DNA from 3 places in the Sorangium sp. So ce1153 genome. Region 3 is predicted to be linked to each of the others. Evidence: riboswitches for the same ligand, from Rfam matches in the RefSeq annotation. Region 3 holds a riboswitch; each other region holds the start of a gene.
The links. Region 3 has a riboswitch for cobalamin ahead of WME85_RS07350 (TonB-dependent receptor). Riboswitches for the same ligand answer to the same signal wherever they lie in the genome.
Positions count from the first base shown of each region.

Region 1: linked by a shared signal. The riboswitch ahead of WME85_RS16320 (TonB-dependent receptor) and the one ahead of WME85_RS07350 (TonB-dependent receptor) in region 3 are both predicted to bind cobalamin.
Region 2: linked by a shared signal. The riboswitch ahead of WME85_RS00780 (ribonucleoside-diphosphate reductase subunit alpha) and the one ahead of WME85_RS07350 (TonB-dependent receptor) in region 3 are both predicted to bind cobalamin.

Region 1 covers NZ_CP150361.1:4,551,796-4,561,952, reverse strand. The annotation lists gene WME85_RS16320 (TonB-dependent receptor) at 1-1,497, opposite strand, end outside; cobalamin riboswitch at 1,676-1,903, opposite strand; gene WME85_RS16315 (MbnP family copper-binding protein) at 2,342-3,244, shown strand; gene WME85_RS16310 (hypothetical protein) at 3,330-3,779, shown strand; gene WME85_RS16305 (MbnH family di-heme enzyme) at 3,776-4,915, shown strand; gene WME85_RS16300 (transcriptional regulator) at 5,520-5,861, shown strand; gene WME85_RS16295 (hypothetical protein) at 5,858-6,187, shown strand; gene istB (IS21-like element helper ATPase IstB) at 6,297-7,121, opposite strand; gene istA (IS21 family transposase) at 7,090-8,589, opposite strand; gene WME85_RS16280 (hypothetical protein) at 8,586-8,957, opposite strand; gene WME85_RS16275 (JAB domain-containing protein) at 9,546-9,860, shown strand; gene WME85_RS16270 (hypothetical protein) at 9,880-10,157, opposite strand, start outside.
Region 2 covers NZ_CP150361.1:213,432-223,588, reverse strand. The annotation lists gene WME85_RS00800 (hypothetical protein) at 1-1,081, shown strand, start outside; gene WME85_RS00795 (PilZ domain-containing protein) at 1,335-1,748, shown strand; gene WME85_RS00790 (deoxyhypusine synthase family protein) at 1,912-2,949, shown strand; gene WME85_RS00785 (ribonucleotide-diphosphate reductase subunit beta) at 3,032-3,988, opposite strand; gene WME85_RS00780 (ribonucleoside-diphosphate reductase subunit alpha) at 4,048-6,546, opposite strand; cobalamin riboswitch at 6,805-7,012, opposite strand; gene WME85_RS00775 (cytochrome c-type biogenesis protein) at 7,109-7,633, opposite strand; gene WME85_RS00770 (sigma 54-interacting transcriptional regulator) at 8,168-9,925, shown strand.
Region 3 covers NZ_CP150361.1:2,057,782-2,067,938, forward strand. The annotation lists gene WME85_RS07335 (LysR family transcriptional regulator) at 1-658, shown strand, start outside; gene WME85_RS07340 (hypothetical protein) at 671-1,243, opposite strand; gene typA (translational GTPase TypA) at 1,324-3,210, opposite strand; cobalamin riboswitch at 3,311-3,517, shown strand; gene WME85_RS07350 (TonB-dependent receptor) at 3,754-6,069, shown strand; gene WME85_RS07355 (hypothetical protein) at 6,146-6,901, opposite strand; gene WME85_RS07360 (N-6 DNA methylase) at 6,926-9,079, shown strand; gene WME85_RS07365 (DUF4276 family protein) at 9,089-9,688, shown strand; gene WME85_RS07370 (DNA-directed RNA polymerase) at 9,843-10,157, shown strand, end outside.

The sequences.
Region 1 (10,157 bases), 2.5 Mb from region 3:
GAGCCCCGCGTTGCCGTGGACGACGCCGGAGAGGCCGTACACCTCGCCGAGCGTCGGGACGCGGAGATAGCGGCCCACGGTCGCGAGCAGCCGGATCCTCTCGCTCCCGGCTTCCACGCCGAAGCGCCCTGCCGGCGCGAGGACATCGCAAGGGCGCTCGGGGTCCGCGCCGGTGGCGTGGCACTCCCCGCTCGCGAGGGCGTGCAGCGTGACGCTCTCCCCGAGGCGCGCTTCCGCGCTGACGGCGCCGCGCGCGAAAGAGCGCCGCGCGCGCGCGAGCGGGATGTCGTCCGGCTCGCGCGAGATGCCCTCGCGCGCGACCGAGAGCATGGGTCGCACCCGGAGGTGGTCGGAGAGGTCGAGGGTCGCCCCCAGCGTCTGCTCCAGGCGGCGGCCGCCGACGCGGAGCTCGCGCGTGAAGAGCGCGAGCTCGAGGAGCGGGTCATCGAACTCGGAGCGCGCCTCGATGAACGACGTGCGCGCCTCGAGCGTGTGCTGCGCCTCGGCGCCGAACGGGACCCGCGCCACGATGGACGAGAGCGCGCGCAGGGAGCCCCCGCGGGCCCTCCGGGACGGCAGGAGCGCGAGCCGCGGCACGCCCTGCTCGCGGTCGGTCGCGTTCGCGAGCACGTCGAGGGTCGCGCCGTGGCCGAGATCGACGCGCGCGAGCGCCCAGGCGTCGATCGTGCGCACGTCGGCGTTCCGCCGGCGCTGCACGGTGTCGTCGCTCGCGTCGAAGAGCGTCCCGCGATCGTCGACGAACGCATAACGGTTCGCCGCGGCCTCGGCGCTCACCCCGACGAGCGCGCTCACCGGGCCCGCGCTGGCGCCGGCGAACGCCCACCCGCGCCTGGCGCCGAACGAGCCTGCCATGGCGCCCACGCCGGCCGTCGCCCGGGAGGGCCGGCGCGGCTCGAAGAAGATCGCGCCGCCTGGCCCGAGGCGGTCGGCCTCGATGGGGGCGTTGCCGCGGTAGATCTCGATCCGCTCTACCAGCCAGAGGGGCACGAGCGAGAGATCCGCTGTCCCCGCGACATCGTCGTTCAGGCGGACGCCGGCAAGGTACACCGGCGTCTGCGCGGCGGTCGCGCCCCGGATCGCGGCGGTCGCCGGTCCGCCGAAGCCGCCCGACTCCGTCACCTGGACGCCCGGCTGCGTGCGGAGCACGTCCGCGGCTTCGAGCCCCGCGCCGGTGAGGCGGTCGCGGGTCAGCACCGATCCGGCAACGGATCTGTCCCTGGGCGGCGCGGGCGCGCGCACGCTATCCCCTTCGACGCGCACCTCCAGCGGGGCTGCGGCTGCGGCCGCGTTCAGCGGGGCTGCGGCTGCGGCCGCATTCAGCGGGGCTGCGGCTGCGGCCGCGTTGCCGCCGGCCTGCTCGCCGCCTGGGCTGCGCAGCTCTTCCGCGCGGGCGGCCCGCGGGCCCGCCACCGCGCTGCCGGCCGCGAACGCGAGCCAGCACGCTGCGCCGCCGCGCCGCCGCGGAGGTCGAGTCACACGATGAAGCCATGATCCCATTCGCGCCCGCCTGCCCGCGTCGACCCAGCACTGCTCGGGTGAGCTGAGAGCCGAAGCGAGGGAGCTGCGTGACGGGCCACGGCACCGCGCGAGAGCGAGGTGATCCAGAGCCTGCGCGCCTTCCCCTCGAAGGCTCAGGTCAGCGCGCGCCGGAGCACCGGCACGCGCACCTTCGGCAGGTCTTCGGACTCACGGGCGCTGCGGCCGTCGCCGGTCGCTCTCCTACTGATCACCGCTTCCCAGGCCGCTCGACTGCTTGGCCCAGTGCTTGATGGTGATGGTCGTTCCCGTTCACCGCTGCGGGGGCAGTCCCGGATTCTCACCGGGTTCCCTTTTCAGCTCGCCAGGCGATGGCCGGACGAGCACCGATGGCGGGGCGACTCGTTGCAGACTTCGCGCGGGGTGTCAACACCGAGGTGCCGGCTCCGCCCGGATGCCAGCGCGGCGCGGTCATCCAGCGCGTCCCAGATGGCCGGCCTCGACCGCGCAAGGCCAGGCGTGCCGACAAGGGCGTGCCTTTCTGTCTGGGATACCGAGATCAACGAGGGCGCTATCTCCAGGCGGCCCGGAGCCTCTCACGCGCTCCGAGGCGTCGCTTCCTCGAGGTGTCTCTCGGTGGCCATGTTGCCTGTGCATGCAACCCCGACAGCCATCTGTCTGAGCTGCCTCAGGTGCGTCTACACTGGCTTTTCATCGGCGCTTTTGGGACACATCTTCTCATGGATGCCGCCGGCGCCCCCCTGGAGGACGGCCGCGAGGTGCGACAAATTGATGCATCCCAGGAGAGCCAACTTTCGAGTAGGGTGTGATCCGCTCCGGCGCGGTGGTGACGACGCTGCGGCCTCGTAGCTTGAAAGGTTGTCCGATGGTTGTTTCGATGGCTCGTGTCACGTTCCTGGGCGTGGCCTGTCTCGCGGCGTTGAGCGGGTGCAGCGGGAGCGACGAGGACGTCGCCGTGAAGACGTTTGCGTTGAGCTTTGCCGCCAAGGTCGGCGAAAAGCCATTCTCCTGCGCGACCACATTCGATGGAGTCGGCACGACCCGATCGGCGGTAAAGCCGCTCGATTTCCGCATGTACATCCATGACGTCCGGCTCGTGCACGACGACGGTTCCGAGGAGCCGCTCTCGCTCGAGCAGGACGGCATCTGGCAGCGCGACAAGGTCGCGTTCCTCGACTTCGAGGACGGCACGGGCTCATGCGAGACCGGCAGCCCGGAGACAAGGACGGAGATCGTGGGAACCGCCCCGGCCGGCGACTACGCCGGTATCAGGTTCAACCTGGGTTTACCCCCGGAGATGAACCACCTGGACGCGGCGACAGCCCCGGCGCCCCTGAACATTCCCGGCATGTGGTGGTCGTGGAAGGGCGGCTACAAGTTCGTCCGCCTCGACCTCATCTCGACGATGAACCCGACGTACTTCTTTCACCTTGGAGGTACGAAATGCGAGGGTACCGTCAACGAAGGCTTTTCGTGCGCCGCCGACAACGTCGCCGATATACGCATCGACGGCGTCGACCCGGAGTCGAGCACCATCGTCTTCGACATCGCCAATTTCTATGCTGAGTCCGACCTCGACCACCAGGTCGACGGCATGACGGATCGCACCTCCGGCTGCATGTCCTTCGAGGGCGATCCCGAGTGCCCGCCTGTCTTCAAGGCGCTCGGGATGGGCTTCGATGGCGCGAGCCCGTCCGCTCCGCAAACCGCGTTCCGGGTGGAGTGAGATGTACCTTCATAGACCAGCGGCCAGTCTCCTCGCGCCGCTCTTGATCTGTGCGCTTGCCGGCTGCGGCTCCTCCGACGAGGACATGGACGAGCCGAGCGACGCGGAGGTCCTTCCGGGCGACCCTGGCTTCCAGCGCGATCCGGCGCTCAACGTGGACAACATCAGCGCTGCTGCGGAGACGCGCAGCCACAACATGGGGCTGAACTGCATGGGCTGCCACCAGCCCCATGGGCCTGGCAAGGGGCTCTTCACCGCTGCCGGGACGGTGTACGCGCCGTCGGGCACGCCGGTCCCAGGCGGAACGGTCGAGCTCCGCACAGACGCCCAAGGCGAAGGAGATCTCGTGCTCTCGCTCGCCGTCGACGGGAACGGGAACTTCTTCACGACCGAGTCGCTGCCCTTCCCGGACCAGGAGCTGTTCATCTTCCTGCGGGCACCGGCCGGAGGGGGGACCAACAGCATGCCATTTCCAACCATCTCCGGAGCTTGCAACCTGTGTCACAACGAGCAACGCCGCATTCTGCTGGAGTGACCCGCGCGAGCACGTCGGCGGCGCTCCTCGCGCTCGCGGTGGCGTCGTGTGCGGGCGAGACGGAAGCGATTCCGCCTGTCGACAGCTACGAGCTCGCCCTGCCCGTCGGCTTCCCGAAGCCGTGGGTGCCGCCCGACAACCCGATGACCGAGGAGAAGGTCGCGCTCGGGCGCGCCCTGTTCTTCGACAAGCGCCTCTCGGGCAACGGGACCATGGCGTGCGCCTCGTGTCATGAGCGCGACAGGGGGCTCGCCGATGGCAAGGTGACCCCGACCGGCTCGACGGGGGACGCGATTCCGCGCAACGCGATGGGGCTGGCCAACGTCGCCTACTTCCCGCTGCTCACGTGGGGCAACCCCACGCTGTCGTCGCTCGAGGAGCAGGCGCTCGTCCCGATGTTCGGCGAGAGCCCGGTCGAGCTCGGGATCACCGGCGCCGAGGACGTCGTTCTCGGCCGGCTCCGCGGCGACGATGCGTACAAGGCAGCGTTCGTCGCCGCGTTCCCCGGCGAGAGCGAGCCGATCACGCTCGACACCGTCGTGAAGGCGATCGCGACGTTCGAGAGGACGCTCATCTCCGGGCGCTCCGCGTACGATCGTACTACGTACGGCGGAGAGGCGGGCGCGATGTCCGAGGCCGCGTTGCGCGGCATGGATCTCTTCTTCTCCGAGCGGCTCGAGTGCTATCACTGCCACAGCGGGATCAACTTCACGACCGCCTTCCGGAGCGCCGAGACGAAGCAGGAGGAGATGGATTTCCACAACACCGGCCTGTACAACCTCGACCCGGACGGGGGTTATCCGCCCGGCGGAGAGGGGCTGTTCGAGTTCACCGGCGACCCGGCGGACAAGGGGAAATACCGCGTTCCTTCGCTGCGCAACGTGGAGCTGACGGCGCCCTACATGCACGACGGGAGCGTGGCCACCCTGGAGGAGGTCGTCGACCACTACGCCGCAGGAGGCAGGACCCTCGACGACGGGCCGTTCGCAGGTGTGGGCAGCGAGAACCCGAACAAGAGCTCGCTCATCAGAAGTTTTACCATCACGCCAGAGGAGAAGGCGGATGTCGTGGCCTTCATGAAGAGCCTGACCGATCCGGAGTTCGCGGCCGTGGTGGATGGCGCGCAGGCGCCGTAGCCCGTCGAGCGCGGATCGGTCGCGAGCGCTCGACCTGCGGGGCGCGATCCGGCTGTCCAGGGCTGCCGCGCTGCCCTCGCGGCACCGCAAACGGTCCGGGTGGGGCTGCCGCGCTGCCCTCGCGGCACCGCAAACGGTCCGGGTGGGGCTGCCGCGCTGCCCTCGCGGCACCGCAAACGGTCCGGGTGGGGCTGCCGCGCTGCCCTCGCGGCACCGCAAACGGTCCGGGCAGGGCTGCCGCGCTGCCCTCGCGGCACCGCAAACGGTCCGGGAGGAGCTGCCGCGCTGCCCTCGCGGCACCGCAAACGGTCCGGGCAGGGCTGCCGCGCTGCCCTCGCGGCACCGCAAACGGTCCGGGCAGGGCTGCCGCGCTGCCCTCGCGGCACCGCAAACGGTCCGGGCAGGGCTGCCGCGCTGCGCTGCCGGCACCGCAAACGGTCGGGGCGGGGCTGCCGCGCGGTGGTGAGGGAATTTGGAGAAAACTGGGGGAGTTTGCCCGCAACCTCGCGCGGAAGGGCTAGGTTTCGGCCCGAAGTAAGTGCTGCCCGCGGGTGTTCCAGCACCCCGGGCAGCGTGGCCGCACCCCGCTCGCACGAGGTACGACATGCTCACCCTAGTACGTCCCGAGGACGTGGGCCAAGACGAAGCCCCGTCCAAGCGCCGCCGTCCACGTTCCACCGCCCTCACCGATGCCGAGGCGATGCGCCTCCGAGCCGCCCTCAAAAACATCAAGGGGCTGTTCGGCTCTTGGGACTGCCTCGCCGAGGTGATGGGCGTCCCGAAGACGACCATCACTAATTTTGTGTACGGCTCGCACCCGAGCACGACCCATGGTCTGGCCCTGCGCGCCGCCAAGGCTGCCGGGACGACCGTGGAGCAGCTCCTCGGTGGCCTCGCTGCGGCCGACCGTTGCCCACATTGTGGGACAACCTTGGAGGCGCCATGACTGACGTCACAAGCGTCGACATCACCGCCGCCACCGAGGTGCAGCTCGTCGAGATGGTCTTGGGGGTTCCAGGGATCGGTACGCAGCTCGTTACAGCACACGGATTGCTGGGGGTTGCGCGGCTCAGTCCCCATGTTCTGGCCGAGCGTGCAGAGATGGCCCTGCCGGACGCTACTCGGTTGGCAGCGGCCTTCGAGTTGGGTCGCCGTCTTCAAATGATCATGGGACAGCGCCGAAAACGGCTGAACACCCCCAAGGACATTGCCACGTTCTTTGCTCCGCGGTTCACCATGTGTAGATGGCCTCGGAGATCCGCAGGAATCTAACCACGGAGATCCGCGTAAACGTGACCCTCGCGTCCGCAGAAAAATGACCGCGGCACCCGCGGAAACCTGACCCCGGGCGCCGCGGGAATCTGACGTGGCGTCGGCCGGGTCAGCGCTTCTTCGCTGCTGCCGGGGCAGACGGCTCGGCGGTCTCCGGTCTCGGCTTGGGTCGCGCCTCGCTCATGGCCAGCGACTCCTTCTGCCGCCACGAGTCGGCGTCGATGTCGAGGATGTGGCAGTGCTGGACGAAGCGGTCGATCAGCGCCGAGACGCACGCTGCGCCCGGAAAGACCGTGCTCCACTGCTTGAACGGCAGATTCGTCGTCAGCACGAGCGATCGGCTCTCGTGCCTGCGGCTGATGATGTTGTAGAGCAGATCGGCGGACTGACGGCTGCACGGCAGATAGCCGATCTCGTCCAGAATGAGCAGCGACGGGGCGGTGTATTTCCGCAGCCGTCGCTCAAGGGCCGGCAGCGACTCCTGCTTGAGCAGATCCGCGAGGGCGGCCGACAGCGTCGTGAAGCGTACGGTGTGACCGCGCTGGAGCGCGAGCATGCCGAGGTTCTGGGCGAGCATCGTCTTGCCGACGCCGCTCGGACCCCGGAGCAGGACGTTGTGCCCCTTGGCGACGAAGTCGAGGGTCATGAGCTCCTCGACGAGCTCACGCTGGATCGTGCGCGGGTGGTTCCAGTCGAAGCGCTCGAGGGGCTTGAAGGTGCCGAGGGTCGCTGCCTTGGCGCGCGCGGCGAGATTGCGCTCGGCGCGCTCGCGGTGGGCGATGGCGACGAGCTCCTCGAACGTCTGCACCGGCGACAGGCGCGCCGTGGTGGCATGCGCGATCAGCGCGAGCAGCGCCTCGCGCGACACGCGTACGCCGAGGGAGCGAACCAGCTCAGCGACGTCATCGTTGGGCATCATAAGACTCCAGGTCATGGGGAACCACGTCGCGATCGGGGACATGGGCTCCGAGGTCGATGTCGACGGGGACAGGGGCATCGGCGGCGCGGCGGCGCTCCTCGCAGAGCACGGCGAGGGCACCGGGATCGTGCGTGCCGCGGGCGATAGCCTCGCGCGCCGCAGCGCCGAGGATCTCGACGCCGTACAGGTCGAGAAGGCGCAGGGCCTTGGCGGTCATGAAGCCGACGTTGCGACCGGCCTCCACCCAGCGCTCTTGCAGGATCTCGAAGCCGGGGATCGCGACGCCGAGCCGATCGCGTCCCTTCGCCTCGCGCGCGGCGCGCTTGTGGTCGAGCAGCTCGGCACGGTGCTCGGGCGCCTCGATGCTCTGGTGTCGTCCCCAGCAGCGCACGTGCCGCGCGAGCTCCGTGCCGCCGTCCGAGAGCCGCACGGTGGTGTCATTGGCGACGAGCATCAGCGTCTTGCCGTGGTGGATCGACGGCGCCGAATAGCGGTTTCCGTCGAAGTGCACGAAGGCGGTCTTGTCGACGGGCACGGGCTCGACGAGGTCCGTCTCCGGCAGCGGATCGGGCAGCGCGAGCAGCGTCGTCCTCTCCTCCGCGAGCACCTGGTCGACGCGCCGCTCAGGCCATCGCGGGTGCGGACGCACGTTGGCGATCTCGTCGAGGAAGACGAGCAGCTCGGCGTTGCCACGGTCGAGATCACGAATCGTGCGCGCGGCGAAGAAGCGGTCGCGCAGGAAGCGGATCGCTCGCTCGACCTTGCCCTTTTGCTGCGGTTTGCGCACGGCGCAGAGCCGCGGCGCGACGCGGAGCTGACCGGCGAGCGCGAGCAGGTCCGGGTGGAAGCGCACGGCGTCGCCGTGGCGCTCGAGGACAACGGTCTTGGGGTTGTCGAAGAGCCATTGTCTCGTCGCGCCGCCAAAGTAGCGACACGCGCGCACGAGAGAGCGGCGGAGCGAGCTCGCGGACAGGTCGAGCACGAGCTCGCCCCAGATCGCGCGCGAGTACGACAGGACCATGACGAAGGCCCAGAGCTGGCGTGTGCCGCCCGCGACGCGCAGCTTGCCGACATAGGCCCAATCGACCTGAGCCTGCTCGGCGATGAGCGGCTCGACGCGGAGGAACACCTCGCTCTTCGGTGCCGGGCGCACGAGCCGGACATGCCGTCGTACCGTGCGCACACTGCCCTCATAGCCGCGCTCCACCAGCATGTCGTACAGGCGCGTGGCGCGGAGCCGAGGATACTGTGTCAGCGTCTCGGGGACGAAGGCCTCGTAGCCGCGCAGCGGCAAAGGCACCTCGCTCACCGCGGCCTCCGCGCCGCGAACGACGGGCCGCGAGCGCGCCCCCTTACCCAGGCCGAGCACGCGCTCGACCGCGTCGTGGTGCAGGCCGAGCTGCGTCGCGATGGTGCCGATCTTCCAGTGCTCGGCGAAGTGCAGGCGGCGGATCTCCGCCTCCTTGGCCTCGTCGATCGTCATCGACCGAGGCTCCTGCGAAGGCGATGCTCGCCACGGAAGTTACCGAGTCCCGGCAGGCGTTGCCCGCGGCGGGGCGGGGCGTCCATGAAGAGAGGCTCGACGACGTAGTGTAGCGTCGCGCGCGCGACGCCGAGGCCGTCGCACAACCCCAGCGCGAACAAGATGTCCTCGGACTCCGCAGAAACGACAGCACGGACCCTCTGGTCGTGCCAGAGCGCCATCGACTCGCACAGCATTGGCCCGGCAAACCGATGCGCCGGCGTGGCCACCGATCGCAGCCGGGCCTTCATCACCTCGTCGGGCCCCTGCGTCAGCAGCACCCGCGTCTCCTGCGGCGTCGCGGAGATCGTCATCACGAGCTCGTCCATCCATCGACTCCTGCGGGCCGGCGGCGGCCACGTCGTCCTTCGACGTCGGCGCGCCGGTCCGCGGGCACACGCTGGCGGATGCGGGCAAGTTGTCGGAACCCCTATCCATCACGCGCCGGCCCTGTCGGGCGCGGTAGGCCCGCTGGCGATCACGGTGATCGAGGCGCCCCTCGTGGGAGCGCTGGTGCCGCAGCCGAGCCGCGCGTTGCGCCCGGTGGCGAGCCGCGTCGCGGCAGGCGCTGCCGCAGTAGAGCTGCCCTCGATCACACCGGCCGCAGACAAAGAAGATCGCGGCGCAGAGCCCGCAGCGCGCGAGCCGGAAGCTGTCTTGCACGAGTCCCCGGACCAGCGCGCCGGGAAGTTGCCCTCGCTGCCTGGGTCGTGCGAGACAGGCCGGACATCGGTCTGTCGCCGATCCCCGGAAGGCCCTGGTCGCTACCCAGGGCCTTCTTCTTTTCGGCGCGCCGCTTGGGCGCGATCTCTACCGCCGCGCCTCGCGCTGGCGAACTTCCCGGCCGCCCGCGCTCGCCCCCAGGCGTCACGAGGTGAGGGGCAGAAATCTGCGGATCGCGGTGGCTACTAACAACCATGCAGGTACACGAAGAACTGTGGATCGGAGCTCTAGACGCCAGAAACGGTGTGCGTGGGGTTAGCCTCGTCTCTCGTGGGGGTCTCCACGGGACGTGGGTACGTCCTGCTGATGTTCTTCGGGTCGCTCTGGAGCTCGGCGCGGTCAATTTTGTCATGGTTCACAACCACCCGTCCGGCGATCCCACGCCCTCGGACGATGACGTCGAGCTGACGAACGAGATCGAGCACCGGGCGCACCTCATCGGCATCGAGTTGAAAGATCACGTGATCGTCTGCCCGAGCGGCAGGTACGCCTCCGTTTTCAAGAGATAGACCTGCCCCGGTCATCGAGTCATCGAGGACAGCAGAAAACGGAGTCGTTCATGTTGTTCCGCCGCTGGAACAGGTGAGCGCAACCGTCCGCTTCTGCAACCAGCTCGTCCTCCTCGAAGGTACCTCCCTCGTAGCTCTTACGAAAAGGCGGCAGCCCCATGCCGCTGCATTCGGCGTCGGGCTCTGCCCCCCACGATTTGACGCGAACTTTGCTCTTGAGGGAAGCCGCTTTGGCGGCTCGGGCACCGTCGTCAGACGGCTGACTATCCTCATAGGCCCGGCGATCTGCTGCTCGTT
Region 2 (10,157 bases), 1.8 Mb from region 3:
CACCGACCCCAACGACGCCGACACCGACGACGACGGCGCGCTCGACGGGCAGGAGCAGAGCCCCGGCGAGGACACCGACGGCGACGGGCTCATCAACGCGCGCGACGTCGACAGCGACAACGACGGGCTCTTCGACGGCACCGAGCTCGGCCTGGACTGCGAGAACGCGGCCACCAACACCGAGGCGAACCACTGCCGCGCCGACGCGGACGCGGGGGCGACGAAGACCAACCCGCTCGACGCGGACACCGACGACGGCGGCGTCAACGACGGCGACGAGGACGTCAACCTCGACGGCGCGATCGACGCCGGCGAGACCGATCCGAACAACGGCGAGGACGACGTCCCGCCGACCGACACCGACGGCGACGGGCTGAGCGACGCGGTCGAGGGGAACATCGGCACCGATCCGAACGACGGCGACAGCGACGACGACGGCGTGCTCGACGGGCAGGAGCCGAACTTCAGCGACGACCACGACGGCGACGGCCTCATCAACGCGCTCGATCCCGACAGCGACGGCGACGGGCTCTTCGACGGGACCGAGCTCGGGCGGGACTGCAACGACGCGGCGACCGACCAGGCAGCGGGGACCTGCATCCCGGATGCAGACCCCCAGACGACCACGAACCCGCTCGATCCGGACTCGGACGACGGCGGCGTGAACGACGGCGACGAGGACGCGAACCACAACGGCGCCATCGACGACGGCGAGACCGATCCGAACGACGGTGAGGACGACCGGCCCACCCCGCCGACGTGCACGCAGGACAGCGACTGCGGCGACGCCACGAGCGGCCAGATCTGCGTCGAGGGGGCCTGCGTCGACGGCTGCCGCGGCGCGAACGGCAACGGCTGCTCGTCGGACCAGGTGTGCAGCTCGACCGACAGCACGCCGGGCACCTGCGGGCCCGAGCAGCCCCTGGAGAACGACCCGACCGGCATCTTCGCCGAGGGCAACGGCCTCTGCGCGGCGCGGCCGCTGCCCGCGAACAGCGGCCGGGGCGCGGCTGCGCTCCTGCCCCTGCTCGCCACCCTCGCTGGCCTCGTCCTGCGCCGGCGGCGCCGGGCGGGCAGCTAGCCGAGCGAGCTAGCGGACCGAGCGAGACGAAGACCGAGGGCCCACGGCCGCGCGTCCCCCGCCTGAGCTGGCGGGGCGACGCCCCCACCGGCGGCCGTGGGCGCCCTCGACGACCCTGACATCCCCCCGACACCCCGCCTCCCTCGCTCCCTCTGCGGCCCCTCGACGGCCTCCACGGGGCGGAGCACCCTGTGTAGGTTTCTTGCCCACCTGTAGTGGTCCTCCGTAGCGTACCGCTCCGAGGAGAACCACCATGGAGTTGCTGATCGCCAGCGAGCGTCGCGCCACGCGCCGCGCCGCGATCGTGGAGTGCCAGGCCGTGTGCGAGAGGGGCTTCCGGCTGCTCGGGACTCGCGCGATCGACCTGTCCATCGAGGGGATGCTCGTGCTGACGAGCGCCCGCCCGCTCACGGGCGAGCCGGTGATCGTCTCGTTCCGGATCCCGGACACGGACGTGTGGATCGACGCGACGGCGACCATCGCGCGCACGGTGCACGGCCGGCGCGAGGGCGACCCGGGCCGGGCGGTGGGCCTGCGCTTCGATCCGCTCGACGGCGCGACGATCCGGCGCATGCGCGCGGCGCTCGAGCGCTTCCCGCCGACGTATCCGTACCGCGCGCCGCGCGTCGATTACGCGGCCACGGCCGCGATGATCGCGCTCAGCTGATCTCGCCCCCTCCCGGCCTCGCGCTTCGTGCTAGGCTTCCCACGAAGCCACCTGACGCTGCAATGGCGGCCCGGCCTGCGCCGGTCCGTAGCGCGTCCCTGGTGGTCCTGCGCGACCCGAGACCACCGGGACGACCTTCGTGGTCGCCGAGGCTCGGTGAAACATGGCTGGGACGAAGTGGGCGTCCACGACGCTGCCCCTCCTCACGTTCGTTCTCCGCAACTACAAGAATTTCAATGCCCGCGCGACGCGCGACGCGCTCCTCGCTTACTGGGAGCACATCGAGCGCGGGGGGAAGATGTTCTGGGCCGTGGCCGGGGCGATGTCCTCGGCCCAGCTCGGCATCACGCTGGCGCCGGCCATCCGCGCCGGCCTGATCCACGGCATGTCGGTGACCGGCGCCAACCTGGAAGAGTCGCTGTTTCGCCTCGTGGCGCACGACGGATACCGCGACTTCCCCGACTACCGTTATTTCACCAAGGAGGACGACACGAGGATCCTCGAGAACCGGATGCGGCGCGTGACCGACACGAGCATCCCCGAGGACGAGGCTTTCCGCGCGGTGGAGAAGCACATCGTCCCGATGTGGGAGCGGGCGACGGCGAGCGGCGAGCGCCGCTTCTGGCACGAGTACTTCTATGAGCTCGTCCTGGCGGTGGAGCCCGCGCTCCACCGCGGCCCGCCCGAGGAGTGCTGGTTGCTCGCCGCCGCGGAGGCCGGGCTGCCGCTGGTGGTCCCGGGCCACGAGGACTCGACCTTCGGCAACATCTTCGCGTCCTACGTGAGGCGGGGCGAGTGCAACGCGAGCATCGTGAAGTCGGGTATCGAGTACATGGCCGGGCTGTACGACCAGTACCGCGCGCTCAGCGCGGGCGCGGGCGTGGGGTTCTTCCAGATCGGCGGGGGCATCGCGGGGGACTTCCCCATCTGCGTGGTGCCGTCGCTCAAGTACGATCTCGACGAGCCGGCCCGGCCCTGGGCCTACTTCTGCCAGATCTCCGATTCGACGACGTCCTACGGCTCGTACTCCGGCGCCACGCCCAACGAGAAGATCACCTGGGACAAGCTGACCGCGGACACGCCGATGTTCGTGATCGAGTCGGACGCCACCATCGTGGCGCCGCTCCTGCTCGGAGCGCTGCTCGAGTGCAAGCGCCACCCGGACGAGGCCCGGGCCATCATCGAGGCGCGCGGCGCGTGAGCGCCGGCGGGCTTCCGCGCCCGTGAGTCAGCCTCTGCGGCGCGGTCGCCCGGGCGTGAACCTCGCTCTGTTCCGTCCGACATCAGAACACCCCGTCGAGGACGACCTCGCCGGAGACGCCGACCTGATAGGCCGACACGCGGCGCTCGAAGAAATTCGTGACCTCCTGGACGTCTTGCAGCTCCATGAAGGGGAACGGGTTCTTCGCGCCATAGCGCCTCGGGATGCCGAGCGTGGCGAGCCGCTGGTCCGCGCAGAACTCGAGGTAGCAGCGCACGTCGCGCGCCGACAGACCGGCGACCCCGGCGCCGAGGAGATCCTCCGCGAACTGGGCCTCGCAGTCGATCGCCTCGTCCATCATGCCGATGATCGACCGCGAGAGCCCGGCGTCGAAGAGCTCGGGCTCCTCGCGCCGGACCGTGCTCACGACCTCGAAGGCGAAGCGCATGTGCGCGCTCTCGTCGCGGAAGACCCAGCTCGTGCCCGCGGCGAGCCCGTGGAGCAGGCCGCGCGAGCGCAGGAAGTACACGTACGCGAACGCGCCGAAGAAGAAGAGCCCCTCGACGCACGCGGCGAAGCAGACGAGGTTCAGGAGGAACTGTCGCCTCTCGGAGCGCGACTCCAGTCGATTCAACGACTGGACGGAGTCGATCCAGCGCATGCAGAAATCGGCCTTCTTCCGGATCGAGGGGATGCTCTCGACGGCGGCGAAGGCGCGGTGGCGGTCCTCCGGATCGGGGATGTACGTGTCGAGGAGCGTCAGATAGAACTGGACGTGGAGCGCCTCTTCGTAGAGCTGCCGCGACAGGTACATCCGCGCCTCCGGGGCGTTGATGTGCCTGTACAGGTTGAGCACGAGGTTGTTCGCCACGATCGAATCCCCCGTGGCGAAGAACGCGACGAGGCGCTGCACGAGGTGGCGCTCCGCGCCGGTCATCCTCCTCAGGTCGCCCACGTCCGTGGAGAAATCGACCTCCTCCACGGTCCACGTGTTCCTGATGGCGGCGCGGTACATCTCGAAGAAGGCCGGATAGGCCATCGGGCGCAGCGTGAGGCAATGACCCGGATCGAGCAGGCGCGCGGGGCGGCTCACGCGGCTCACTGGCAGGCCTCGCACGCTTCGGGGTTCTCGAGCGCGCACGCCACGTCCGCGGCCGCCTTCGCCCCCGCGGGCGCCGGCGCCGCCGTCCACCCGCCGCCTTCGCGGGGGCCGGCGTCGCCCGCGGGGGTCCGGTCCGGGGTCGCATCCACGGTGGCCTTGGCGATGCGCGTCGCGGGGCGCGACCGGAGGTAATAGGTCGTCTTGAGCCCCTTCTTCCACGCGTGGAAATACATGCTCGAGAGCTGACCGATGGTGGGGTTCTCGACGAAGAGGTTGAGCGACTGGCTCTGATCGATGAAGGCGCCGCGCTCCGCGGCCATGTCGATGAGCGAGCGCATCGGGATCTCCCACGCGGTCCGGTACACGGCGCGGACCTCCTCCGGCAGCTCGTCGAGCCCCTGGACCGAGCCCTCCGCGAGCTTGAGCCGGGCGCGCACCGCGTCGTTCCAGGCGCCGAGCCGCTTGAGCTCCGCGACGAGGTAGCGGTTCATCTGCAGGAAGTCGCCCGAGAGCGTCTCGCGCTTGAACAGGTTCGACACCTGCGGCTCGATGCACTCGTAGCAGCCTGCGATGGACGCGATCGTGGCGGTCGGCGCGATCGCGACGAGCAGCGAGTTCCGCAGCCCTCCGGCGCGGACGCGCGCGCGGAGCGCCTCCCAGCGCGCCGTGTCCTCCGGCACCACGCCCCACGCGTCGAACTGGAGCTCGCCGCGCGCGGCGCGCGTCTCGTCGAACGCCGGGTGGCGCCCCTTCTCGGCGGCGAGGTCCGCGGACGTCGAGAGCGCGTGGTAATACACCTCCTCGGAGATCCGCCGCGAGAGCTCCCGCGCGGCCTCGGCGTCGAAGGGCAGGCGCATCTGGAAGAACACGTCTTGCAGGCCCATGAGCCCGAGCCCCACCGGCCGCCAGCGGAGGTTCGAGCGCCTCGTGGAATCGATGGGGTAGTAGTTGAGGTCGATGACGCGATCGAGCTGGCGGACCGCCGTCCGCACCGTGCGCGCGAGCTTGTCGAAATCGAACAGGATCGTGCCGGCAGCGCTTTTCCCTGTGTGGCGCGCGAGGTTGATCGAGCCCAGGTTGCAGACGGCCGCCTCGTCCTTCGAGGTCACCTCGACGATCTCGGTGCAGAGGTTCGAGAGGTGCACGGTCCGGCCCGGCAACGCCGTCTGGTTGCAGGCGCGGTTCGCCTTGTCCTTGAACGTCATCCAGCCGTTGCCGGTCTGCGCGAGCGTCCGCATCATCCGCGCGTAGAGCTCGCGCGCCTTCATCGTCTTCTTCGCGAGTCCCGCCTCCTCGGCCTGGGCATAACGGCGCTCGAACTCGTCGCCGTGGAGATCGGGGAGGTCGCGCACCTCCTTGGGGTCGAACAGGCTCCATTCGCCGTCCGCCTCGACCCGCTTCATGAACAGGTCCGGGACCCAGTTCGCGAGGTTCAGGTTGTGCGTGCGCGCGGCCTCGTCGCCCGTGCTGTCGCGCAGCGCGAGGAACTCCTCGACGTCGGCGTGCCACGGCTCGAGGTAGACGCAGCAGGCGCCCTTGCGCTTGCCGCCCTGGTTCACGGCCGCGACCGACGCGTCGAGCGTCTTGAGCCACGGCACGATGCCGCTGGAATGCCCGTTGGTGCTCTCGATGAGCGAGCCGCGCGACCGCACGCGGTGGTAGGCGAGCCCGATGCCACCCGAAAACTTCGAGAGCATCGCGACATCGGTGTAGCGCTGGTAAATGGTCTCGAGGTGGTCCTCGGGCGAGTCGAGCAGGAAGCAGCTCGAGAGCTGCTCGTGGCTCGTCCCGGCGTTGAACATCGTGGGCGAGCTCGGGAGGTAATCGAGCGACGAGAACAGGTGATAGAGCTCGACGGCCTGCGCCGCCGTCTCGGACAGCGCGCAGGCGATTCGGAGGAAGAACTGCTGCGGCGACTCGAGGACGAGGCGCGTCTCGGGGTGCTTGAGGAGGTAGCGATCGTAGAGGGTGCGCAGGCCGAAGTACTCGAGCTCGTGGTCCCGCCCCGGCTCGATCGCGTCGTTCAGCTTGCGGGCGTTCTGCGCGACGAAGCCGTGGAGCCGCTCGTTGATGAGGCCGAGCCGCCGCCCGGCGGCGACGGACTGGGAGAAGGCGTGGATCTCCTGGTTGCGGACCTCCTTGTCGATATAGGTGGCGAGCAGGCGCGCCGCGAGCTTCGCGTACTGCGGCTCCTCGGCGATGAGCGACGCCGCCGTCTGGATGGAGAGCTGGTCGAGCTCGCGCGTGGTCGCGCCGTCGTAGAGGCCGCTGATGGTCTTGGTGGCGACGCGGAGCGCGTCCACGTCGGCCAGGGCCGCGCAAGAGCGGCTCACCGCCCGGACGATCTTGTTGACGTCGACAGGCTCGCTCGACCCGTTGCGCTTCTTCACCCGCATCGTCGTGTGCGGGAGCGCCTCCTCCGCGCCTCCGCTCCTCGCGCTCCGCTGCCGCAACGGCGCCGCGCCGTTGCTCGTCGTCCCTGTGTCGCTCAGCATGGCAATCCTCCTCGTCGAGCTTCGTTCGGAGCGGTACCGGACCGCTCGCGTCGAGACCGCGAGAGCGAAGAGGCCAGCCGATGTGCGCGAGCGCGCGAGGCTCTCCAGGAGAGCCCTTCGGACCGACCGCTCGCCCCCGCGGGCGAAAGGAAGACAACGCGGGAGGGGGTCGGAACCGGGACAAGCGCAAGAGTCTGCGCCAGCTCGGACCTACCGCCCTCCCACGAGGCTTCCAGGTCAAACCGGCGCGGGATGTCTCCCCGACGCTGGATGTTGGCAGGTCTTCGGGCTCGCGAGCGCTCCGGCTCTCGCCGGCTTCCTACGGTCCACCGCTTCCCAGCCCGAGGGCCAGTGCTCGTCGTGGAGATCGTTCTCGCTTACCGCTGCGGGGCAGCCCCGGATTCACACCGGGTTCCCTTTTGAGCCCCGGGCCGAAGCCCGAGGCACCAACATGAGCCACTACATATTGCGGTGCGGGAGTCCGGTCAAGCGAGATGTTGGGGTGCCGGGCGAGCGGAGCGACAACCGCGCCCTGGCGCGATCACGATAAGGAGGGATGCGGTCATGCGTCGCGCTCCCGGAGCTCGTCGTCGAGGCGCTCATCGTACTCGTCGCGAGCTGCCGCCGGGAGGGCGACGCTGGACGGAGCTGGCTGCGCGTCGCTGCGCCTCCACGAGCGCAGCAGGGCGAAGATACCGAGGAAGGCCACCGCGATGCCGAGCATCAAGCCCAGGGCGACCTTGCCGAGGACGCCGGACGAAGGCGCCGCACGGAGGCGGTCGCCATAGCGCGCGACGAGGTCCTGCTCGATGACGTCGGCCGCCTCCCCCCGACGGAGACGCGCGCGGATCTCGCGACGAAGATCGCGCGCCACCTCCGATTCGTGGACATCGAGCGTCTGATCCCAGCAACAAGGCGCGAGCAGACGCGCTGCGAGCGCCCTCTCGCCGGGCGCCGGGGTCGAGTCGACGAGCTCGGCCGCGGCCTCGCTGGGCGTCGCGGGCTCGGCCCTGCCGCTGATACTGAGCGCCACGCCAGCGACGGCGGCGGCCAGCGCCGCCGCGCGGCGCCAGCGCGAGCTCCGCATCGATCGGACACGCAGGGGCGAGCTCACCTCGCGCGCGCCGTGAAGGGAACGGGGCGCGTCATTCGCAGACCCGCCGTGCGCTCTCTGGATCATGGCGAAACAGGCTAGCGCCGCCGGCCGCCAAGGCCCTGCGACACGATGTCGCGCTCGTCGTCACGCGGCCATGTGCGCGCCGAATGAAGGGTTACGGCTGCATTGTTCGACGAGGTGCGACACCGTGACGCATTGCCCGGCCTCCCCCGCTCCACTTGATGTCGCGCGCATGCCGCAGGAGGCCACCTGATGTCGCGCGCATGCCGCACGAGGTCCTCTCCTCCTCGCGCGTCCGGCGTGGTCACGTGGAGCAGAAAGAGAAAGGCGTGAGGTGCAAGTCCTCGGCGAGGGAGGCGCTCGTGCACTACGTCCTGCGACCCCTGATCGCTCAGGAGATCCCTCCGTCGAAAGGAGGAGGCTCGGAACTTGCTTACGCCAGAGTTCGAGGATAATCTTGGGCTCGTGGGCCGCCCCGCGCACTCGCCGCTGACGACTCAAACCTTGGACCTGCAGGACTCCCCGGACCGCCCGGAAACCTGCTCCTATCTCCTCGTAATCGACGCGTCGTCGTCGTACCGGCGCGCCCTCCCCCACGACGGTGTGCTCATCTTGGGGCGCAGCGACGAGGCCGACGTCAGGATCGACACCACCGCGGTCTCTCGGCGGCACGCCAAGCTCATCGCCTCTGGCGGCGAGATCGGGATCACCGATCTCGGCAGTCACAATGGGACGCTCGTCAATGGCGAGCGCATCGAAGGCTCGCGTGCGCTCGGCTCAGGCGACGTCGTCACCATCGGCGACGCCACGCTGATCCTCCGGCGCGAGCTGCCGTCCAGGGGCAGCGCTCTCGTCGACATGGGCCGGCTGCGCCGGCGCGTCGAGGAGGAGCTCGAGCGCGCCGCGGACTTCGCGCGACCGTTCGGCCTGGCAGTCGTATCAATCGGCTCAGTCCCGGATCGCGCGGCGCTCATGCAGCGGGCGCTCTCGGCGCTCCGCCTCGTGGACATCGTCGCCTGGGATGGCCTCTCTCACATGGCTATCGGATTTCCCGACCTCGGCGGAGACGCGGCGCGCAGCGCGGCGCTCGACGTGATCGAGGCAATCGCGCCGCTGGCGCCCGAGGCGCGCGGCGGACTGGCTTCCTACCCGTTCGACGGCGGCGACACAGAGACACTCCTCGCGGGTGCGCGCACGGCCGCGGCGGTCGCCGCCCCGGGGGCGATCGCCTCTGCCTCGGAGACCGCCGTTCGGCACGTTATCGGCGGGCGTGCCATCGTGGTCGCCGACGCGGCCATGATCCGGCTCTTCGAGCTGATCCGGCGCCTCGCGGCGAGCGATCTGCCCGTTCTCGTCCTCGGCGAGACCGGGGCCGGCAAAGAGAACGCCGCCGCAGCCGTGCACCACTGGTCTGCGCGGGCTCCCAAGCCGCTCGTCACGCTCAACTGCGCAGCCCTCCCCGAGACGCTCGTGGAGAGTGAGCTCTTCGGCTACGAGAGGGGCGCATTTTCGGAAGCGCGGGCGCCGAAGGCAGGCTTGCTGGAGCGAGCGCACGGCGGCACCGTCTTCCTCGACGAGGTCGGCGAGCTGCCCCTCGGCGTGCAGGCCAAGCTGCTCCGCGCGCTCGAAGCGAAGCGGATCACGCGCCTCGGCGACGTACGCGAGCGCGATGTGGACATCCGCATCGTCGCTGCCACGAACCGCAATCTGGAGGCTGAGGTCGGCGCCGGCCGTTTCCGTCAAGACTTGCTCTTCCGGCTGAGCGTCGGCGTCGTGGAGCTGCCCCCGCTGCGGCACAGGCGGCGTGAGCTGCCGATCTTGGCTCGCCTCTTCCTCGCCGAGGCGTCCGCCCGGACCGGGCAGCCCGCGCTCGATCTTTCGGAAGCCACGCTCGCCGCGCTCTTCGCGCACCCGTTCCCCGGCAACGTACGCGAGCTCAAGAACGCCATGGAGTACGCCGCCGCCACGGCGGACGGCCCCGTGATCGAGCCGTGGAATCTGCCCGAGCGCATCGCCGGCGTCGATGTCCGATCGCGGCCCGCGCCGGACGCTTCGGCGCCGCCGGCCGCTGCTCCCTCGCGCTTCCGGCCCGTCGCCGAGGAGCTCCGAGATCTCGAGTGCACGCGCATGCGTCAGGCGCTCGACGCTGCGGACGGGATCCAGACACGGGCTGCGGCACTCCTCGGGATGCCTATCCGCACCTTCACGTCCAAGCTCAAGCAATACGGCATCTCCGCGCGGGCGGGGAAGCGGTCCACGTGAGGGCGAAAGCCGCTCCAAAACGATCTCCGGAAGCTTCTCGCGCGGGCGGGCCGGCCCTCGACGTCGATGGCCTCCGTGCGGGAGCTCTCCTTCCATCGCACGGGCGGAGCCCCATGCGTTACCAGGGGTACCGCGCTTCATCAGGGCCGCCGGTCCGTTTGTAGCAGCTGCCAGAGTCGCTGAGACCGCAGTCGCACGACTCCACGGCGAAGCATCTGTCGACGGAGGGAGC
Region 3 (10,157 bases):
CGCCGGCCTGAAAGGACACCTGCGCGTCACCGCGTCCGAGTGGCTCGCCGTCCGCGTCCTCGGGCCCCTGCTCGCCCCGTTCCTCGCGCGTCACCCCGCCATCTCCGTCGATCTCGTCGCCGACGCGCGCTGGCTGAGCCTGCCGCGTCGAGAAGCCGACATCGCCCTTCGCCCCGCGGCGTTCGAGCACCACGAGGTCTTCCAGCGCGAGGTCGCCCGCATCGGGTTCGGCCTCTACGCGTCGGAGGCCTACCTCGCCGAGCGCGGCCCGCCGGACTTCGGCCGGCAGTGCGAGGGCCACGCCCTCGTCACGATGAGCAGCGACGAGCCGCCCGCCGTCGCCGATCTGCCGTGGCTGCGCGCCGTCGCCGCGCAGGCCCGCGTGGCCGCCCGCACCAACGGCCGCGAGGCCCAGGCGACCATGGGCGCCGCCGGGGTCGGGCTCGTCTGCCTGCCGCGCTACCTGGGCGACGCGACGGCGGGCCTGCGCCTCCTCGCGCCGCCCTCGCCGCCGCCCGAGCGCGCGCTGTGGCTCGGGGTGCACCGGGAAGCGCGCGCGGTGCCGCGCGTGAAGGCGCTCGTCGCGTTCATCGCCGACGCCCTCGCGTCGCTGCGGCGCGCCCTGCTGCCCGACGCGCCAACTCGGGGGATCAGGTGACGCGCGCGCCCGCTACGGGCCGCCGTTGAGCTGACACGCCCGGTGCTCCTCGAAGGCCTCGGTGCAGACCTCCCTGAACGGCGTCTCGCACGCGGACGCGCTGGAGCCCAGGCACTCGAAGAGCGGGTCGAGCCACCGCGCGATCTGCTGGCAGGACGTCGTCGACGCGATCTGGATGCCGGTGCTCATGCAGTCGAAGTACGGCGCGGTCAGCGCGTTGCAGGGGCGCGGCGCCGTGAGCAGCTCCGCGCAGGCCTCGCGACAGCCGTTCTCCGGGCACGCTCGGTCGAAGAGCGCGCAGAAGGCGCCGCACGAGGCCATCTGCGCGTCGATCGGGTCCGCGCCGCTCGCGCTCGACGACTGCGGGCCCGCGCTCACGTCTGGCGCGCCGCTCGCGCTCGACGTCTGCGGGCCCACGCTCGCGCCTGGCGCCGCGCCCGCGCCCGCGCTCGACGTGACGCCCGCGCCCCCGGAGCCCTCGGTGCTCCCGGGCGACCCGTCGACGACGACGTTCCCGCCGCAGGCGCTCGCCCCCGCGAGCGCCACGAGCGAGGCCAGGCCCGCTGAAACCAGCGTCGTTCTCATGCGGCGATACTACACCGGGGCGGGCAGGGCAGGGGCGCGCGCCCCCGTCGAGCCCGTGCGCGCCCGCGCGCGCCCGCGACTCACTCCACGGCCTGCGACTGCTCGATCGCGTCCTCGCGGCGCTCGCGGCGGTTGCACGCGAGCACCTTCTTGCGGACGCGCACCGCGTCGGGCGTGACCTCGACGAGCTCGTCGCCGTCGATCCACTCCATCGCCGTCTCGATCGTGAGCAGCCGCGGGCTGGCCAGGAGGACGTTCTCGTCCTTGCCGTGGTTGCGCACGTTGGAGAGCTTCTTCTCCTTGATCACGTTGACGTCGGTGTCGTTCGGCCGGTTGTGCTCGCCGATGATCATCCCCTCGTAGACCTCGACGCCGGGGACGATGAAGAACATCCCGCGCGGCTGCAGGTGGTGCAGCGCGTACGGGGTCGCCACGCCGGCGCGGTCGGCGACGATGGCCCCGGTCGGGCGGCGCATCATCGGGCCGCCCCAGGGCGCCCAGCCGTCGAACATCGTGTTGAGCAGGCCCGTGCCGCGCGTCGCCGTCAGGAACTCGCCGCGGAAGCCGATGAGCCCGCGCGACGGCACCCGGAACTCGAGGCGGGCGCGCCCGAAGCCGGGGTTCGTCATCTTCACCATCCGGCCGCGCCGGCCGCTGAGCCGCTCGGTGACGATGCCGACGTAGGTGTCCGGCACGTCCACGACCACGAGCTCGACCGGCTCCATCACCTCGCCGTTGATCTCGCGCGTCACCACCTCGGGGTTCGAGAGCTGCATCTCGTACCCCTCGCGCCGCATCGTCTCGACCAGGATCGCGAGCTGGAGCTCGCCGCGCCCGAGCACCACGAAGGTGTCCGGCACCTCGGTCGGCTCGACCCGGATCGCGAGGTTCTTCATCGCCTCGCGCTCGAGCCGCTCCTTCAGGTGGCGGCTCGTCAGGTACTTCGACTGCTTGCTCTTGCCGGCGAACGTCGACGTGTTCACGCCGATCTTCATCTTGATCGTCGGCTCCTCGACCACGATCCGCGGCAGCGCCTCGGGATGCGCCGGATCCGCGATCGTGTCGCCGATCGTGACCGACTCGAGCCCGGCGATCGCGACCACCTCGCCCGCGACGGCGCTCTCGACCGCGACCCGCTTCAGCCCCTCGTAGGCGTAGAGCATCTTCACGTAGCCGCGCGACTGCCCGTCCTCGCCGAGGAGCGCGACGTCGGCGCCGGACCGGGCCGTGCCGCGGACCACGCGGCCGACGGCGAGCCGGCCCACGTAGTCGTCGTGCGTCGTGTTGCAGACGATGACCTGGAGCGGCCCGTCCGGGTCGCCCGAGGGCGCCGGGACCCGCTCGAGGATGGTCTCGAAGAGCGGCTCCAGGTTCGTGGCCTCGTGCTCGAGCTCGCGCTTCGCCTGGCCGAGCTTCGCGACGGCGTAGAGCGTCGCGAAGTCCTGCTGCGGGTCGCTCGCCTCGAGGTCGCAGAAGAGGTCGAACACCTCGGAGAGCACCTCGTGGGCGCGCGCGTCGCTGCGGTCGATCTTGTTGATGACGACGATGACCGGGAAGCCGCGCTGGAGGCACTTCGAGAGCACGAAGCGCGTCTGCGGCAGCGGGCCCTCGGCGGCGTCGACGAGGAGCAGCGCCCCGTCGGCCATCATCAGCGTGCGCTCGACCTCGCCGCCGAAGTCGGAGTGGCCGGGCGTGTCGACGATGTTGATCTTGACCCCGCGGTACCGGATGCTGGTGTTCTTCGCGAGGATGGTGATGCCGCGCTCGCGCTCGAGGTCGTTCGAGTCCATGACCCGCTCGGCCACGACCTCGTTCTCTCGGAAGGCGCCCGACTGGCGGAGCATGTGATCGACGAGCGTCGTCTTCCCGTGGTCGACGTGGGCGACGATGGCGATGTTGCGGAGATCATTACGCGGCATATACGGCGGCGGCCGTGTAGCACGCGACCCACGGAGGAGCGAGCCCATCCTCGCCAGAGGTCGAACGTCCGGCCGCCGATCTCGCGGCAGCCGCTCGCTGGCGCCGGGCTCGACGGGACGACGGTTGACAGGCGATCGAGCGCCGCCATAGGGTGCGCGCCGTGCTGGTGCCTGGGCCCTTGCCCAGGCTCAATAGGGAACCCGGTGAGAATCCGGGGCTGCCCCGCAGCGGTAAGCGAGAACGACCTCCACGACGAGCACTGGCCCGAGAGGGCTGGGAAGCGGTGGACAGTAGGAAGTCGGCCAGGCCGAGAAGCTCGCAAGCCCGAAGACCTGCCAGCGCCCGGCGACGGGGAGACATCTGGCGCCGGTTCGACCTGGGAGCCTCGAGGGAGGCGGTGAGGTCCGTGCCGTCGCAGCGTCTGCGCGCGTCCCGGAGTCCGACCCGCCCCCTCGCTGCCTCCCGGTAGCCCGCGGGGGCGAGAGGTCGGTCCAGGGCATCGCCGCCGCTGGACAGCCATCCCTCCGCGCGGCGCTCGGCGCGAGCGGCCTTGAGCCGCTCTGCGCGATGCCAGCACAAGGAGGACGCGCATGCCGCGCGAGACGATCACGAAGCGCAACGGACACCGCCTCTCACGCCACCTGCTCGCCGCACTATCGATCTCGCTGACCGTCGCGCGGCTCGCGCGCGCCGAGGTCGAGGCGCCGGAGGTGCCGGCCGCCGCACCGGGAGCTGCCCCGTCCGAGCGCAAGGAGGACACCTCGCAGCGCGCCTCCGGCACGGTGGTCGCGGGCGGCGTGGAGGCGCCCGTGGACGGCAGCGCGGGGGCGCTCGCGGACGGCGGCGGCGCGAAGGCGCTCGCGGACGGCGCGGGGGCGAGCGCCGACGGCGGCGCGATCGAGGTCACGATCCAGGCGGAGAAGCCGGCGAGCGAGGCCGCCTCGCGCGTCTCGATCGGGCATCGCGAGCTCGAGCTCAGGCCGAGGCTCCGGCCGGGCGACATCGTCGAGGCGGTCCCGGGGCTCTTCGCCGTGCAGCACGCCGGCGGCGGCAAGGCCAACCAGTACTTCCTCCGCGGCTTCGACGCGGACCACGGGACCGACGTCGCCTTCTTCGTCGACGGCGTGCCCGTCAACATGGTCAGCCACGGCCACGGGCACGGCTTCACCGATCTCTACTTCGTGATCCCGGAGCTCGTGACCGGGCTCGACGGCTACAAGGGGCCTTATTACGCGAGCATCGGCGACTTCGGCACCGCGGGCGCCGTGAACTTCCGCTTCGCCGAGAAGCTCGACGAGAGCCACGCGCAGCTCAGCCTCGGGCAGTACGGGATCGTGCGCGGCCTCGTGGTCGCCTCGCCGGATCTCGGCGACGCCTGGCGCGCGGTCGCCGCGGCGGAGGTCTACCGGAACGACGGGCCCTTCCTCAGCCCGGAGCGGCTCAAGCGCTTCAACGTGTACCTGAGGGCGACGCACGACCTGAGCCCCACCGGGAAGATCCAGATGACGTGGATGTCCTACGGATCGACCTGGCACGGCTCCGGCCAGATCCCCGCGCGCGCCGTGTGCGGCGAGGGCGAGCAGGGCCAGCTGAACCCGCCGCCGTCCGCCTACGGACAGCCGTGCATCGATCACTTCGGCTCGGTCGACCCGACCGAGGGCGGGGCCACCCAGCGGCACATGGCGTCCCTCGCGTACTCGACCGCGTGGCGGGACGCCGAACTGAGCGCGCTGGCCTACCTCGTCCGCTACCGCCTCACGCTGTACTCGAACTTCACGTTCTTCAGCGAGGACCCGGTCCACGGCGATCAGATCGAGCAGAACGACGACCGCATCGTCGGAGGCGCCGAGCTCCGGCTCCGCAAGCAGCTCGAGCACCGCGGGGTGAAGCTCACGACGTCGCTCGGCGCGCAGATCCGCGCCGACGCGATCGACAAGTCCCTCCACCACGACGAGGCGCGCGAGCGGCTCGAGGAGCGCGGCAGGGCCCACGTCGACGAGGGCCAGATCGGCGTCTTCATCGAGGAGGACGCCCGGATCCGGCGCTGGCTCCGCTTCGTGGCCGGGGTGCGCGGGCAGTGGATCGACGTCAACGTGGACGACCGGCGCGAGGACCTGGGCGCGACAGGGAACAGGTCGAGCGGCTTCCGGGGGCAGATGCAGCTCTTCCCGAAGCTCACGGCGATCGTCTCGCCCGTGGCGGCGCTCGATCTCTTCGCCCACTACGGGCGGGGCTTCCACTCGAACGACGCCCAGGGCGTGGTGCTGCGCGAGGGGGCGGCGACGCTCATCACCCCCGCGACGGGCTACGAGGTCGGCGCGAGGGCCACGCCGCTCCGCGGCCTGACGCTGAGCGCGGCGGGGTTCCTCCTCGATCTCGACTCGGAGCTCGTCTGGAGCGGCGACGCGGGCGCGACCGAGCCGTCGGGGCAGACGCGGCGCTACGGCCTGGAGATCGGCGGGCGCTACCGGCTCGGGAGCTGGCTCTTCGCCGACGCCGACGCGACCTTCACCCGCGCGCGCTTCCGGGCGAACGCGGGCAACGGGAGCGCGGTGGCCCTCGCGCCGACCCGGACGCTGACCGCGGGGGTCGGCGTCCGGCCGACGTTCGGCGCGTTCACGCCGTTCGCGGCGCTCCGGGTCAAGTCGATCGGCGCGCGGCCCGCGACCGAGGACGCGTCGCTGACGGCCGAGGGGTTCACGGTCGTCGACGCGAACGCGGGGCTCCGGTGGAAGGACGTCGAGGTGGCCGTGGACGTTCAGAACCTCTTCGACGCGACGTGGCGCGAGGTCCAGTTCGCGAGCGAGTCGCGGCTGCCGTACGAGCCGGCCGCGGTCACCGGCATCCACTACTCGCCGGGGTGGCCGTTCACGGCGATGGGGCGGGCGACGCTGTACTGGCGGTGAGGGGATGCCACGCTCGAGCCCGCGTGGCCGAGCGCGTGGCCGTGGCGTGCGCGAGGCGGCGAGGGGATGACGTTCGCTACGGAAGCGGCGGCGGCAGGAGGCAGGCTCGCGACCGGCGGTACGCGCGTGTATCGTTCGCGCAGCCATGCCGACGCCCCGCGACGTCTTGCTGCTGCTGCCCCGGGCCGAGCTCGCTGCCCTGGCCGATCGCTTCGGGGTCGACCTGCCCGACCGGCGGAAGAAGGACGCGATCATCGACGCGATGCTCTCGGCGCCAGGGCTGCAGCTCGACGAGCTGCTGCGCGCTCTGCGCATCGATGAGCTGAAAGAGCTGTGCCGCGCGCTCGGTCTTGACGTTCGGGGGCGTGACAAGGCCCTCTTCATCGCGCGTCTGCTCGAGGACCGCTCCCCTGAGAGAGCGGCGCTTGTTCACGTGGGTACACAGCGGGCAACGGCGTCCAAGCTCAGCCTGGGGAGCGGAGCGCGAGAAGGTCGGCTTACGAAGGAACAGATCGTGGGCTGCCTGCTGGAGGCAGACAAACTCCTCCGGCACGCGCTCGGTCCAAGCGGGCAGCATCGGTTGACGATCGCCGTCCTGCTCCTCCTGAAGCGTCTGAACGACGCGGAACCCTCCACGTTCGACATCGCGGTGCCTGCCCAGGCGCGATGGGCGACGGTGGAAGCGAGCCTTCCGGCGGTAGACCTGGCGCTCAACCGGGCCTGCGTGGCGCTCGAGGAGAGCAATCCGGCTCTCCAGGGCGTGCTCTCCTGGGTTGACTTCACGGACGAGCGACGCTTCGGGGATCGCGCGGAGCGCCTTCGTCTTCTCCATGAGCTCGTCCGGCCCCTCTCAGGGATGTCGTTTCGAGACGGAGATCTGGCGACGCCCGACGTGCTGGGGCGTGCCTTCCAGATGTTCCTCGAGGAGGTGGACCTCCGGGACGCCAGGCGCGTCGGTGCGCCCCACCCCACGAGCGCGGTCGCGGAGCTGATGGCGGAGCTGCTCGCCCCCTCCGAGGGGATGCGCATCTACGATCCGGCGTGTGGCTACGGCACCTCGCTGATCGCGTGCGCGACATACGTCGAGCGCCGCGGCGGAGACGGGCGAAGCCTCTCGCTCCGCGGTCAGGAAGAGAGCGTCGAAGCCTGGACGCTCGCCAGGATCAACATGCTCCTGGCCGGTCTGCCGGACGCACAGATCGACAGGGGCGACGCGCTTCGCGATCCACGCATCACCGCGGACGGTCATCTCGTGACTCACGACCGCGTCCTCTGCGTTCCGCCGATCGGCCTCACGTGGTGGGGGCATGACGTGGCGGAGCGCGACCGTGGTGCGAGCTCGCGGTACGGCGTACCTGTAGGAAATCGAATTTATTTCGCGTACTTGCAGCACATGCTCGCCAGCCTCGACCCTTCGGGGGTGCTGGCGATGCTGGCGCCCGGCGGCGTGCTGTTTGACGGAGGAGCCGAGAGGGAAATCCGCGAGAGAATGCTGCAGCACGACCTCTTCGACGCGGTGGTCGGGCTCCCGGCCAACCTGCTCCCCGCGACGAGGTTTCCCGCCGCGCTCCTCGTAATGAGCCGCGACAGGCCGGCGTCGAGAAAGCGAAAGGTGCTCTTCATCGATGCCTCGCGAGGGTTCCAGAAGGAGAGGACAAGCAACCGGCTCCGGCCCGAGGACGTGACGAAGGTCGTGACGACCTTCCGGTCGGCCAGCGATGTCCCCGGGTATGCGCGCCTCGTCGACGTCGACGAGATCGGGATGAACGGGTTCAGCCTGGCAGTGCGCCGGTACGTCGACGGCGGCGCGCCGCCAAGCGACGAAGCCCCGGTGCAGATGTGGCGGCGCGTCGAGTTAAGGAACTACCGCAGCATCGCGCAGGCCAGCGTCGATCTGGCCCCCTTCACGGTGCTCGTCGGCCCGAACGGCAGCGGTAAGTCCAACTTCGCGGACGCGATCGTGTTCGCGCGCGACGTCGCGACGGACGCCGCGACCGCGATCGAGAGGCGCGGCGGCCTCGCCGGCATCATGCGCTGGCAGCCGACGGAGGAGGATGACCGAGCCGAGGTGCAGGTGGACGTCCGCGCCGCACCATCGCGCTCGGCCCTGGAGACGGACTACCTGCGTCACCGGTTCACGATCCGCGCGAAGGGCGACGGAGCCTGGGCGTTCCACAGCGAGACGATCGAGCTCTTCGCCCGAGGCGCGCCGGTGCTCTCGGTCGAGCGGACGCCCGAGGGGCTGGAAGTGGAGACCGAGCCGGGGAGGCGCGTGATTTCGAGCGAGAGCGCCCCCAGGCTCAGCGAGACCGCGAGCGCCATGGTGTTCGCGCGCCAGCTCTTCGACGTCGCCAGGTCCACAGAGCTCCGGAACGTCTCGCGGATCCGACTCGACGCCGAGGCGATGCGAAAGCCGCAGGTCGCGACCGAGAACACGCGCCTGGACGAGTCGGGAAGCAACATCGCCGTGGCGCTCCGGAGCCTCGATGCCGAAGGACAGGTGCGCGTCCTCGCCGCCATGCAGCGGATCATCCCGGACCTCTTGCGCATCGCCGTGGAGGCGTTCGATCGATTCCTGCTCCTCAAGTTCGAGCAGCGCCAGCCTCGAGGGCGCGTGGCGCGGTTCTCGGCGAGCGAGATGTCGGAAGGCGCCCTGCGTGCGCTCGGCATCCTTGTCGCTGCCCAGCAGATGACCGGGGACGAGCTCTTGATCATCGAGGAGCCCGAGGTTGCGATCCACGTCGGAGCGGCCCAGCTGCTCTTCGACGTGCTCAAGGACGCGTCGACCAGGGGCTCCCTGCTGATCACGACGCACAGCGCCGACCTGCTCGACGCCGCTCGCGAAGAGGAGATCCTCGTGTGCTCGTACCGTGACGGCGTGACGCAGATCGGTCCGCTCTCCTCGGCGCAGCGCGAGGTCGTACGACAGGGGCTGTTCTCCGTCGCCGAGCTGATGCGTTCTGAGCCGCTGCGGATCGAGGGGGAAGAACCTGCGACCGTACAGCTCTGAGCGGCGCTCGTGAAGCGGCTCGTCTGCATCGTCGAGGGCAAGGGCGAGGTCGCCGCCATCCCGAACCTCTGCATGCGGATTCTCCGCCTGCACCTCGGAGACATTGCGTGGATCGTCGATCAGGATCCGATCCGGCAACCTCGTGGCAAGCTTGTGGACGGGACGCGCAAGAGCCCGCTGCGCCTCTGTCACGCCGATGGCGTGCGCCGCGCCGTGCTGCTCGCGCGGCAGACCCGGAACGCCGACGCCGTGCTCGTTCTGTGCGATGCGGACGACGATTGCCCCGCGACGTGGGGCCCCGACGCGGCGCGCGTGGTCAAGGGGCTCATGCCCGGCGATGCAGTCATGGCCGTTTATGAGTACGAGACGTGGTTGCTCCTCAACTTCGCGGAGGAGGCGGTGCGGCGGGCTGGCGTACGCACGCCGGAGAGAAAGCGCGGCGCCAAGGAGGCGCTGGAGAAGCTCGTTCCGGGCTACCTGCCGACGACGCATCAGCTGAGCGAGACGCGGAAGATCGACATCGCCCTCGTGCGCAGTCGCTCCGACAGCTTTGACAAGCTCGTCCGGGCGCTCGCGACGATTTCGGGCATGGCCCTTCCGGATCGCTGACACCGCCACGCTGTCCTCGCCCGAGCGGCAGGCCACGACGAGTGGCAGGCCGCGAGCCGCCGCACGAGCTCACGCTGTAAGGTCAGCGCGGCCGACCCGTTGCGAGAAGGTGCGCCCGCAGCGCTCGTGCCGCGGCGCTTCCACGAGGGCCCCCATGCTGCTCCGTGTCCGCTCGATCAACGCCGCCCCGCGGCACGCCGCGCGGCGTCGCCCGGCGACCGCCGCGGCGCTCGTCCCGCTCCTCGCGCTTGCCACCGTCTGCCTCTTCCTCACCGGCTGCGGCCCTCGCCTCGTCCCGTTCACGCACGAGCTCCGGGTGCAGCACGACCTGACCGACAGGGACGTGAAGAACCTCCAGTTCTACCTCTCGCACGAGGTCGCGCTGCGCCGCGAGCTCACGTCCGAGCGCTCGCAGATCACGAGCAGCCACCAGCTCCTGCTCGTCTCGGGGAAGGTCATCGAGGAGGTC